Regions from separate parts of the Streptomyces sp. NPDC007907 genome, predicted to be linked through region 1. Evidence: predicted binding sites of a transcription regulator. Region 1 holds the regulator's gene; the other holds the start of a gene.
What was found. The regulator HrcA, encoded in region 1, represses chaperone genes, less so after heat shock. The targets are predictions, from matches to a motif close to TTNGCACTCNGNNNNNCNGAGTGCNAA.

Region 1 (5,611 bases):
CCAGCGCGGACTGCTGCCCGGCGCCGTCGCGGAGATCCCCGGGGTGCGCAGCGCGCTCGTCTACGAGCCCTACGACAAGGGCGGTCCCAGCGGCGACTTCTACGACGTGTTCCCGGCCGGCGACGGCCGCTGGTGCTTCGCCGTCGGCGACGTACAGGGCAAGGGCCCCGAGGCGGCCGTCGTGATCGGCCTGGCCCGGCCCTGGCTGCGGCTGCTGGCCCGCGAGGGCTACCGGGTCGCCGACGTCCTCGACCGCCTCAACCAGCTCCTGCTCGACGACGCCACAGAGGCCGCCGACGCCGCGGCCCGGGCGCTGGTCGCCGCGGGCGCACGACCGACCCCGCCGGGCGACGGCCCCCAGACCCGCTTCCTGTCCCTGCTCTACGGCGAGCTCGTCCCCTTCGAAGGCGGCGTCCGCTGCACGGTCGCCTCCGCAGGGCACCCGTTGCCCCTGCTGCTCGGGGCGGGCGGCGGGGTCCACACGGTCGCGCAGCCCCAGACCCTCCTCGGCGTCGTCGAGGACGCCACGTACACCAGCGACACCTTCGAGCTGCGGTCCGGCGACACCCTGCTGTGCGTCACCGACGGAGTGACCGAGCGCCGCTCGGGATCCCGCCAGTTCGACGACGGGGACGGACTGGCCACGGCGCTGGCCGGGTGCGCCGGCCTGGACGCGGAGCTGATAGCCGAGCGGATCAAGCGGCTCGTGCACGAGTTCGGGGCCCGGCCCCCGGCGGACGATCTGGCGCTGCTGGTGCTCCAGGCGGACTGACCGCCCGGGTGCTGGACAATGGAGGGCATGCCTTCCGCACTCCCCGACGGCGAGCCCGTCCCCGACGACGGGGCGCTGCCCGCGTCCGCCCTCGCCGGGGCCGCCGACCGTCCGCTCGGGTTCTACCTGCACGTCCCGTACTGCGCGACCCGCTGCGGCTACTGCGACTTCAACACGTACACCGCGACGGAGCTGCGCTCCAGCGGGGGCGTGCTGGCCTCCCGCGACAACTACGCCGAGACGCTCGTCGACGAGATCCGGCTGGCGCGCAAGGTGCTGGGGGACGACCCGCGGCCGGTGCGGACCGTGTTCGTGGGCGGCGGCACGCCCACCCTGCTGGACGCCGGTGACCTGGTACGGATGCTCCGGGCCGTGCGGGACGAGTTCGGGCTGGCGGAGGACGCCGAGGTCACGACGGAGGCGAACCCGGAGTCGGTGGACCCGGCGTATCTGGCGACCCTGCGCGAGGGCGGGTTCAACCGGATCTCCTTCGGGATGCAGAGCGCGCGGCAGCACGTGCTGAGGATCCTGGACCGGACGCACACGCCCGGCCGCCCAGAGGCCTGCGTGGCGGAGGCCCGGGAGGCGGGCTTCGAGCATGTGAACCTCGACCTGATCTACGGCACGCCGGGGGAGTCCGACGACGACTGGCGGGCCTCGCTGGACGCGGTGCTGGGCGCCGGGCCGGACCACGTCAGCGCGTACGCCCTGATCGTCGAGGAAGGGACGCAGCTGGCCCGTCGGATCCGCCGGGGCGAGGTGCCGATGACCGACGACGACGTCCACGCCGACCGGTACCTGATCGCGGACGAGGTTCTCTCCGGCGCGGGCTTCGAGTGGTACGAGGTGTCGAACTGGGCGACCTCGGCGGCCGGGCGGTGTCTGCACAACGAGCTGTACTGGCGGGGGGCCGACTGGTGGGGGGCCGGGCCCGGGGCGCACAGTCACGTGGGCGGGGTGCGGTGGTGGAACGTGAAGCATCCGGGGGCGTACGCGGCTGCGCTGGCTGCCGGGAGGTCGCCGGGGGCCGGGCGTGAGGTGCTGAGCGAAGAAGATCGGAGGGTGGAGCGGATTCTGCTGGAGTTGCGGCTTCGGGAGGGGGTGCCGTTGTCCCTGCTGAGGTCGCAGGGGCTGGCTGCCTCGCACAAGGCCTTGTCGGAGGGGTTGCTTCAGGAGGAGCCCTACGAGGAGGGGCGGGCGGTGCTGACCTTGCGGGGGCGGTTGCTGGCGGACGGGGTTGTCCGGGACCTCGTGGACTGAGGTGCTGGGCGTTGGTGCAGGGGGCGGGGGGTTGCGCAGCCCGGCGTAGCGGGGTGCCGCTGCGCCCACCCTCCCCCAAGCCGGCTTCGCTCCAGCAAGGGGTACCCCATCGCCCCCGAGCGGCGCGCATGCCCGCAGCTGGGGTGGCGCGCAGGCCCGCAGCCGGGTGCGGCTACGGCGCTGTCACGAAGTCGATCAGCTCCTCGACCCTGCCCAGGAGTTCCGGCTCCAGGTCCTTGTACGACTGGACCCCCGACAGGATCCGCTGCCAGGCGGCGCCGGTGTTCTCCGGCCAGCCGAGAGCCCTGCACACGCCCGTCTTCCAGTCCTGGCCGCGCGGCACCCGGGGCCAGGCCTCGATGCCGAGGGACGACGGTTTCACGGCCTCCCAGATGTCGATGTAGGGGTGGCCGACGACCAGCGCGTGTGCGCTCTCCACCGACTGGGCGATGTGCCACTCCTTGCTGCCCGGGACCAGGTGGTCGACCAGGACGCCGAGGCGGGCGTCGGGGCCGGGGGCGAAGGAGTCGACGATCGACGGGAGGTCGTCGACGCCCTCCAGGTACTCCACGACCACGCCCTCGATGCGCAGGTCGTCGCCCCACACCTTCTCGACCAGCTCGGCGTCGTGGCGGCCCTCGACGTAGATGCGGCCGGCGCGGGCCACCCGGGCACGTGCGCCGGGAACGGCGACCGATCCCGAGGCCGTGCGGGTGGGACGCGCGGGGCCGCCCGACGACGGCCGCACCAGGGTCACCACCCTGCCCTCCAGCAGGAAACCGCGCGGCTCCATCGGGAACACCCGGTGCTTGCCGAAGCGGTCCTCCAGCGTCACCGTGCCCGCCTCGCAGCGGATCACCGCACCGCAGAAGCCGGTCCCCGGCTCCTCCACGACCAGGCCCGGCTCCGCCGCGACCTCGGGCACCGGCTTCGGCTTCTTCCACGGCGGGGTCAGATCGGCGGAGTACTGGCGCATTCGCATGACGATAGGAGAAGGCGGACGGCGATCACTGCGACACGCCGAAACGCACCGCCAGGGCGTCCCGTTGTGCCCGCACGAACGCCGCGTCCACCAGCGCTCCGTGACCGGGCACGTACACCGCGTCCTCACCGCCCAGGCCGAGCAGCCGGTCCAGGGCGGCCGGCCACTGCGAGGGCACCGCGTCCCGGCCCGCCTGCGGCTCCCCGGACTCCTCGACCAGGTCGCCGCAGAACACCACCTCCGGGTCCCCGGGCACCAGCACCGCCAGGTCGTGCGCGGTGTGACCCGGGCCGACGTTCGCCAGCAGCACCTGCCGGCCGCCGCCCAGGTCGAGCGTCCACTCGCCGGAGACCAGGTGGCCGGGCGCGGCCAGCCGCTGCGCCGCCTCCTCGGCCGTCTCGGCCGCCAGGCCGTTGCGCACCGCGTCCGCCCGCATCTCCTCGCGGTCCCGCACCCGGGTCAGCACCGCGTCCACGCCCACCGCGCCGAACACCTCCACGTCCGTGAGCGCCGCGGCACCGAAGACGTGGTCGAAGTGCGGATGGGTCAGCGCGAGATGTGTCACACGGTGACCCGCGAGTGCCCGCGCCTGCTCGCGCACCTTCGCGCCCTCGGCGAGGCTCGACCCCGGGTCGATCACGAGGGCCGCGTCCTCGCCGACGACCAGCCCCGCGGTGCAGTCCCACACCGGCAGCCGGCACCGCCCCACCCCCGCGGCCACGCGCTCCCACCCCAGGTCTTCCCAAGTCACCGTCATACGGCGACGCTAGCGGTGGGCCCCGCTCGGGGCACGGCGCCGCACGACCAGCCTTGCCGGGGGTGTACCCCACCGCCGTACACTGGGCCGGGGAATGCTGGCACTCGCACGCGCAGAGTGCCAGGCCGGACCGGCAGGGCAAGCAGGCGGAGACATCTGGAGGTGTGCGCGATGCTCAGTGAACGCAGGCTTCAGGTGCTGCGCGCCATCGTCCAGGACTACGTCGGCACCGAGGAGCCGGTGGGCTCCAAGGCCCTCACCGAGCGGCACAACCTCGGCGTCTCCCCGGCCACCGTCCGCAACGACATGGCGGCCCTCGAGGACGAGGGGTACATCGCCCAGCCGCACACCAGTGCCGGGCGCATCCCCACGGACAAGGGCTACCGGCTGTTCGTCGACAAGCTCGCCGGTGTCAAGCCGATGACCGCGCCCGAGCGGCGCGCGATCCAGAACTTCCTCGAGGGTGCCGTCGACCTCGACGACGTCGTGGCGCGTACGGTACGGCTGCTCGCGCAGCTCACGCGTCAGGTCGCCGTCGTGCAGTACCCGTCGCTGACCCGCTCGACCGTGCGGCACGTGGAGTTGCTCTCCCTCGCGCCCGCGCGCGTGATGCTCGTGCTGATCACGGACACCGGGCGGGTCGAGCAGCGGGTGGTCGACTGCCCGGCGCCCTTCGGCGAGGCCTCGCTGGCGGATCTGCGCGCGCGGCTCAACAGCCGTGTGGCGAACCGCCGTTTCGCGGATGTGCCGGGTCTGGTGGAGGATCTCCCGGAGGCGTTCGAGCACGAGGACCGGGGTACCGTCTCTACGGTGCTCTCCACGCTTCTGGAGACGCTCGTCGAGCAGAACGAGGAGCGGCTGATGATCGGCGGCACCGCCAATCTGACCCGCTTCGGTCATGACTTTCCCCTCACGATCCGGCCGGTGCTGGAGGCGCTCGAGGAGCAGGTCGTGCTCCTCAAGCTGCTCGGCGAGGCGAAGGATCCGGGCGTGACCGTACGGATCGGTCACGAGAACGCCCACGAAGGACTCAACTCCACGTCCGTCGTGTCGGTCGGCTACGGTTCGGGCGGCGAGGCAGTCGCCAAGCTCGGCGTGGTCGGACCGACCCGCATGGACTACCCGGGAACGATGGGAGCGGTACGCGCAGTGGCACGGTACGTCGGACAGATCCTGGCGGAGTCGTAGTGGCCACGGACTACTACGCCGTACTCGGCGTGCGCCGCGACGCGTCGCAGGAAGAGATCAAGAAGGCCTTCCGGCGGCTCGCGCGCGAGCTGCACCCGGACGTCAACCCCGATCCGAAGACCCAGGAGCGGTTCAAGGAGATCAACGCCGCTTACGAGGTGCTGTCGGATCCGCAGAAGAAGCAGGTCTACGACCTCGGCGGCGACCCGCTCTCGCAGGCCGGCGGCGGTGGCGCGGGCGGCTTCGGAGCCGGTGGTTTCGGGAACTTCTCGGACATCATGGACGCGTTCTTCGGCACGGCGTCGCAGCGCGGACCGCGCTCGCGCACCCGCCGCGGCCAGGACGCCATGATCCGTATCGAGGTCGAGCTCGACGAGGCGGCCTTCGGTACGACCAAGGACATCCAGGTCGACACGGCCGTCGTCTGCAACACCTGCAACGGTGAGGGCGCGGCGCCGGGCACCTCCGCCCAGACGTGCGACATGTGCCGCGGCCGCGGTGAGGTCTCGCAGGTGACCCGGTCCTTCCTGGGCCAGGTCATGACGTCCCGCCCCTGCCCGCAGTGCCAGGGCTTCGGCACGGTCGTCCCGACCCCGTGCCCGGAGTGCGCGGGCGACGGCCGGGTCCGCTCCCGCCGCACGCTCACGGTCAA
Region 2 (5,611 bases), on a different contig from region 1:
GACAAGGTCGTCTTCCTCACCATCGACGACGGGGCCGAGAAGGACCCCGCGTTCCTGCGGATGATGAGCGACCTCGACGTGCCGTACAGCGCCTTCCTCAGCGGCTACCTGGTCAAGGACGACCCCGGCTACTTCCGGAGGATGCAGTCCGGGGGCGTGGCGCTGCACAACCACACGCTGTACCACCCCAACCTGCGAGGCATGTCGTACCAGGCGCAGAAGCGCGAGATCTGCGGCATGCAGCGCTACATGGAGAGGCGCTTCGGCGCACGCCCCACACTCTTCCGCCCGCCCTACGGCAGCTACGACCGGTCGACCCTGCGCGCCGCCAAGGACTGCGGCATCGCGTACGTGCCCCTGTGGAACGAGGAGGTCTTCGCCGACCACTGGGAGTACCGCGACGGGGGCCGCAGGCTGCGCCCGGGCGACATCGTCCTCACGCACTTCCGCGGGCGCGACCAGTGGAAGGGCACGATGGCCGACATGGTCCGCCGTTTCCTGAACAAGGTCACGGCCCAGGGCTACACGGTCGCGCGGCTGGAGGACTACCTGTGAGGCGGACGGCCGCCGCCGTGCTCTGCGCGGCCCTGCTGACCGGCTGCGCCGGGGGCGCGGGGGAGCGGCCCGGCGCCGCCGACGGCCGGGCGCAGGACCCGCCCCGCGCGGTGGGCGACACCCGCGGGCTGCCGCCCGTCGTGGACCACGTCCCCACCCGCGAGCCCGTCGTCTTCCTCACCTACGACGACGGTGCCGAACGCGACCCCCGCTTCATCGGCCTCGTCCGCGAACGGCGGCTCCCGGTCAGCATGTTCCTCACCGACAGCGTCGTGGGGCCCGGCTACGGCCACTTCGCCCGGCTGCGCGCGGTCGGCGCGTCCCTGCAGAACCACACCCTCGACCACGCCGCCCTGCGCGGCCTGCCCTACGCCGGGCAGCGCGCCGAGATCTGCGGCCAGCAGCACAAACTCCGCTCCCGCTTCGGGGTCACCCCCCGGCTCTTCCGTCCGCCCTACGGCACCTACGACACCACGACCCTGCGCGCCGCCGCCGACTGCGGCATCACCGCGGTCGTCCTGTGGCGCGCGTCCCTGGGTGCCGACGGCGAACTGACGTACACCCGGGGCGCGCGCGGTCTGCGGGCCGGTGACATCGTCTCGGTGCCGTCCGGCGAGACCGGGTCCCCGACCCTCACGGAACGGACCGGGCGTCTGCTGCGGGAGATCGGGGAACGGGGGCTGCGGGTGGGGCGGCTGGAGGACCACCTGGAGAGGGCATCTGTCCGACGCGCCGTCGGCAATTAGCAGTCCGCTTGACCGAGTGCTAATCGCAGTCATAGTCTCGGCTCTGGCACTCCCCCTAGGAGAGTGCCAACACAGCGACGGGCAGGTCCGGCACCCGCGACGACGGATCCACCTGGTCGCCACCTCAGACAGTTAACCCCGTGAGATCTCCGAAGGGGGAGGTCGGATCGTGACGACCACCAGCTCCAAGGTTGCCATCAAGCCGCTCGAGGACCGCATCGTGGTCCAGCCGCTCGACGCCGAGCAGACCACCGCCTCTGGCCTGGTCATCCCGGACACCGCCAAGGAGAAGCCCCAGGAGGGCGTCGTCCTGGCCGTGGGCCCGGGCCGCTTCGAGGACGGCAACCGTCTTCCGCTCGACGTCTCCGTCGGCGACGTCGTGCTCTACAGCAAGTACGGCGGCACCGAGGTGAAGTACAACGGCGAGGAGTACCTCGTCCTCTCGGCCCGCGACGTGCTCGCGATCGTCGAGAAGTAATTCACCCCAAGCACCTTGCTTTGAACTGCGCCCCTGGCCCCCGCGATCGCCAATAAGCCGGGCGCCCGGGGCGCAGTGCCGTATATCCCAGATTCCGGAAGAGGGCTCACGCTCCCATGGCGAAGATCCTGAAGTTCGACGAGGACGCCCGTCGCGCCCTCGAGCGCGGCGTCAACAAGCTTGCCGACACGGTCAAGGTGACGATCGGCCCCAAGGGCCGCAACGTCGTCATCGACAAGAAGTTCGGCGCTCCCACCATCACCAACGACGGTGTGACCATCGCCCGTGAGGTCGAGGTCGAGGACCCGTACGAGAACCTCGGTGCCCAGCTGGTCAAGGAGGTGGCGACCAAGACCAACGACATCGCGGGTGACGGTACGACCACCGCGACCGTGCTCGCCCAGGCGCTCGTGCGCGAGGGCCTGAAGAACGTCGCCGCCGGTGCCTCCCCGGCCGCCCTGAAGAAGGGCATCGACGCCGCCGTCGCCGCTGTGTCCGAGGACCTGCTCGCCACGGCCCGCCCGATCGACGAGAAGTCCGACATCGCCGCCGTCGCCGCGCTGTCCGCCCAGGACCAGCAGGTCGGCGAGCTCATCGCCGAGGCCATGGACAAGGTCGGCAAGGACGGTGTCATCACCGTCGAGGAGTCCAACACCTTCGGTCTGGAGCTGGACTTCACCGAGGGCATGGCCTTCGACAAGGGCTACCTGTCGCCGTACTTCGTGACGGACCAGGAGCGCATGGAAGCCGTCCTGGACGACCCGTACATCCTCATCACGCAGGGCAAGATCTCCGCCATCGCGGACCTGCTGCCGCTGCTGGAGAAGGTCATCCAGGCCAACGCCTCCAAGCCGCTGCTGATCATCGCCGAGGACGTCGAGGGCGAGGCCCTGTCGACCCTCGTCGTGAACAAGATCCGTGGCACCTTCAACGCCGTCGCGGTGAAGGCCCCCGGCTTCGGCGACCGCCGCAAGGCGATGCTGCAGGACATGGCCGTCCTCACCGGCGCCACGGTCGTCTCCGAGGAGGTCGGCCTCAAGCTCGACCAGGTCGGCCTGGACGTCCTCGGCTCCGCCCGCCGCGTCACCGTCACCAAGGACGACACCACCATCGTCGACGGCGCCGGCAAGAAGGACGACGTGCACGGCCGCGTTGCCCAGATCAAGGCCGAGATCGAGACCACCGACTCCGACTGGGACCGCGAGAAGCTCCAGGAGCGCCTCGCGAAGCTGGCCGGCGGCGTGTGCGTCATCCGCGTGGGTGCCGCCACCGAGGTCGAGCTCAAGGAGCGCAAGCACCGTCTGGAGGACGCCATCTCCGCGACCCGCGCCGCGGTCGAGGAGGGCATCGTCTCCGGTGGTGGCTCCGCGCTGGTCCACGCCGTCAAGGTCCTCGAGGGCAACCTCGGCAAGACCGGCGACGAGGCCACGGGTGTCGCGGTCGTCCGCCGCGCCGCCGTCGAGCCGCTGCGCTGGATCGCCGAGAACGCCGGCCTCGAGGGCTACGTCATCACCTCGAAGGTCGCCGAGCTCGACAAGGGCCAGGGCTTCAACGCCGCCACCGGCGAGTACGGCGACCTGGTGAAGGCCGGCGTCATCGACCCGGTCAAGGTCACCCGTTCGGCCCTGGAGAACGCCGCCTCCATCGCCTCCCTCCTCCTCACGACCGAGACCCTGGTCGTCGAGAAGAAGGAAGAGGAGGAGCCGGCCGCCGCGGGCCACGGCCACGGCCACGCCCACTGACGACCAAGTCGCCAGAGCCTGAGTGAGGGCCCGGCATCCCGGAAACGGGGTGCCGGGCCCTCACCGTTCGCCTCCACCGGCCCCGGAACCGCGGCGGCGGTCGGCGGTGTCCTGGACACCGGAACAGAAGGGGGTGGCGATGAGCCAGGTGCTCTATCAGGAACGGTCCCGCAACCCGCTGGCGCGTACCGCGGAACTCACCGAGGACCGGCTGCGCAGAGGCGGCCGGACCACACCGCTGGACGAGCTGAACGTCGCCGCCATGGCCGAGGCGTATCAGCGCGGACGCTGGCTCGGCGGTGGCGGCACCGAACGCCCCGTGGAGTCACTGCCCCAGGGCCCGGGCGTCGTCCCGGTCACCCGTGCGACCGGCACCACGACACCCCTGAAGGTGCGCCGGGCCGCCGACTTCGCTCATGCGCTCGGCGACCTCGCCGTGCGCAAGTGCGGTGGGCCCGAGCACGTGGCCGCCCTCGCCGCACGGGCGCAGGTGGAGGGCGTGCCGCTGTGGATCGCCCGGCGCTACGCACCGGGCCCCGTCGGCCGGATCGCCGTCGCCGTGGACCGGCGCCTGGTCCGGGTGGACGTCTGGGGCCCACACGCCCCCGCCGTGCGGCTGCGGGCGCCGTACGGTTACCGCCCCGACACCGGCGACCGGACGGGCGGTCTGGTCATGACCGTGGGTGAGGCCGCCGTGCGGCTCGACCTGCGCAAGAGGCTGCGCAAGTCCAAGAGCAGGGTCGAACTCCGCCTGCCCGACCGGCACTGGACACTGGGCCGCGAGAACTCCGAGAGCTCCTGGCTCCTGCGCGACGGCCGGCGCGTCGCCCTCCTGACCCGCCCCTCCCGACGGCCCGGCCCCCCGCCCGGCACGGTGCTGCTGCCGCTGGCCGACGTCCACCACGAGAGCCCCGACCCCCTGGACGCCGTGATGGCCCACGCGGTCGCGGTGTCCTTCGGCCTCGGCGACACCACGGGCCTGGCGAGGTTCCGCGCGGTGACCCCCCGCCGGGACACGGGTGACGACCTCTGGGAGCGCCCCTGGTTCAGCAACCTCGGCACGGACCGCGACGACAACGAACCCGGCGGCGGCGACGGCTGGGGCAGTGACGGCGGGGACGGCGGGGACGGGGGCGGTGGCGGGGACGGCGGCGGTGGCGACGGCGGCGGCGGGGGCGGCGACTAGCCGTCCAGCGGCTCCCGCGTCCCGAGCACCTTCGTCCTGGGCCGACGGCTCACCAGGACTTACCGCGGCCGAACTCCGTGACGTTGATCTTCACGTCGGAAGCCTTGAGCGTGGTGGGCGATTCACCCGTGGCCGTCTGCCCCGGTTCGTGGCACGCGCAGGAGTGGGAAGGCATGTCCGGAACGTATGCACCCGCACCACCCCGCGCGTGCCCCATCGGCGCGCCAGCCGGGCGACCGGAGGAACCCCCCGGCGTCACAGCTCCAGCGGTTCGAGCACCCCGAGCTGCTGCATCAGCCCCAGGCGGTCGTACTGCCACCAGCCCTCGGCGATCTTTCCGTCCGGAGTGCAGCGGTGGACGGTCGTCCCGGTCATGGTGACCTCCTGACCGGTCGGCGGGATCCCGAGGAACTCGCCGGTGTGCCGCCCGTGGAAGGTCCACCGGGTGCACACCCGGTCGCCCTGCGCCATCTGGTCCTCGATGGTGAACGAGAAGTCGAACCCGCCCCGCCACACCTCCACCTCGCGCCGGAGCGCGTCCAGCCCGATGACGTCCTGCACATTGCCGGGATCGTGGTCGTGGTAGTCCTCGACGAACACGTCGTTGAACGGCGGCGCGTCCCCCTGGCCCGGCGCGAGCTCGAAGAACCTGCGCGCGGTCGCCGCGTACAGCTGCTCGTCCCGCACCACGTCCAGGTCCGTGAAGGTCGGCGTCTCCTCGCACAGCGCCACCATGTCCTGGAAGATCCGGTCGGTCTCCGGCAGCCCGGAGTTGCGCATCGCCTCCTCGTACGACGGGAACTCCACGATCTCCACGATGTGCGAGGCGTCGGCCCTGTCCTTGGCCACCACACTGTGCGACGCGGTCCGCTTCCCCTTGGTCTGTTCGACCCACCGGTCCATC

Region 2: groES (co-chaperone GroES) is a predicted target of HrcA. The motif match lies at 1,345-1,371, and genes of this name have one in related genera.

Annotation. Positions count from the first base shown of each region.
Region 1 is NZ_JBIBKR010000004.1:552,924-558,534, forward strand. Features, by position in the region: gene ACFZDI_RS18790 (SpoIIE family protein phosphatase) at 1-772, shown strand, start outside; gene hemW (radical SAM family heme chaperone HemW) at 800-2,032, shown strand; gene ACFZDI_RS18800 (DUF3097 domain-containing protein) at 2,205-3,008, opposite strand; gene ACFZDI_RS18805 (MBL fold metallo-hydrolase) at 3,040-3,771, opposite strand; gene hrcA (heat-inducible transcriptional repressor HrcA) at 3,943-4,959, shown strand; gene dnaJ (molecular chaperone DnaJ) at 4,959-5,611, shown strand, end outside.
Region 2 is NZ_JBIBKR010000001.1:1,002,784-1,008,394, reverse strand. Features, by position in the region: gene ACFZDI_RS04560 (polysaccharide deacetylase family protein) at 1-555, shown strand, start outside; gene ACFZDI_RS04555 (polysaccharide deacetylase family protein) at 552-1,301, shown strand; gene groES (co-chaperone GroES) at 1,471-1,779, shown strand; gene groL (chaperonin GroEL) at 1,896-3,521, shown strand; gene ACFZDI_RS04540 (hypothetical protein) at 3,661-4,707, shown strand; gene ACFZDI_RS04535 (hypothetical protein) at 4,757-4,882, opposite strand; gene ACFZDI_RS04530 (ester cyclase) at 4,963-5,611, opposite strand, start outside.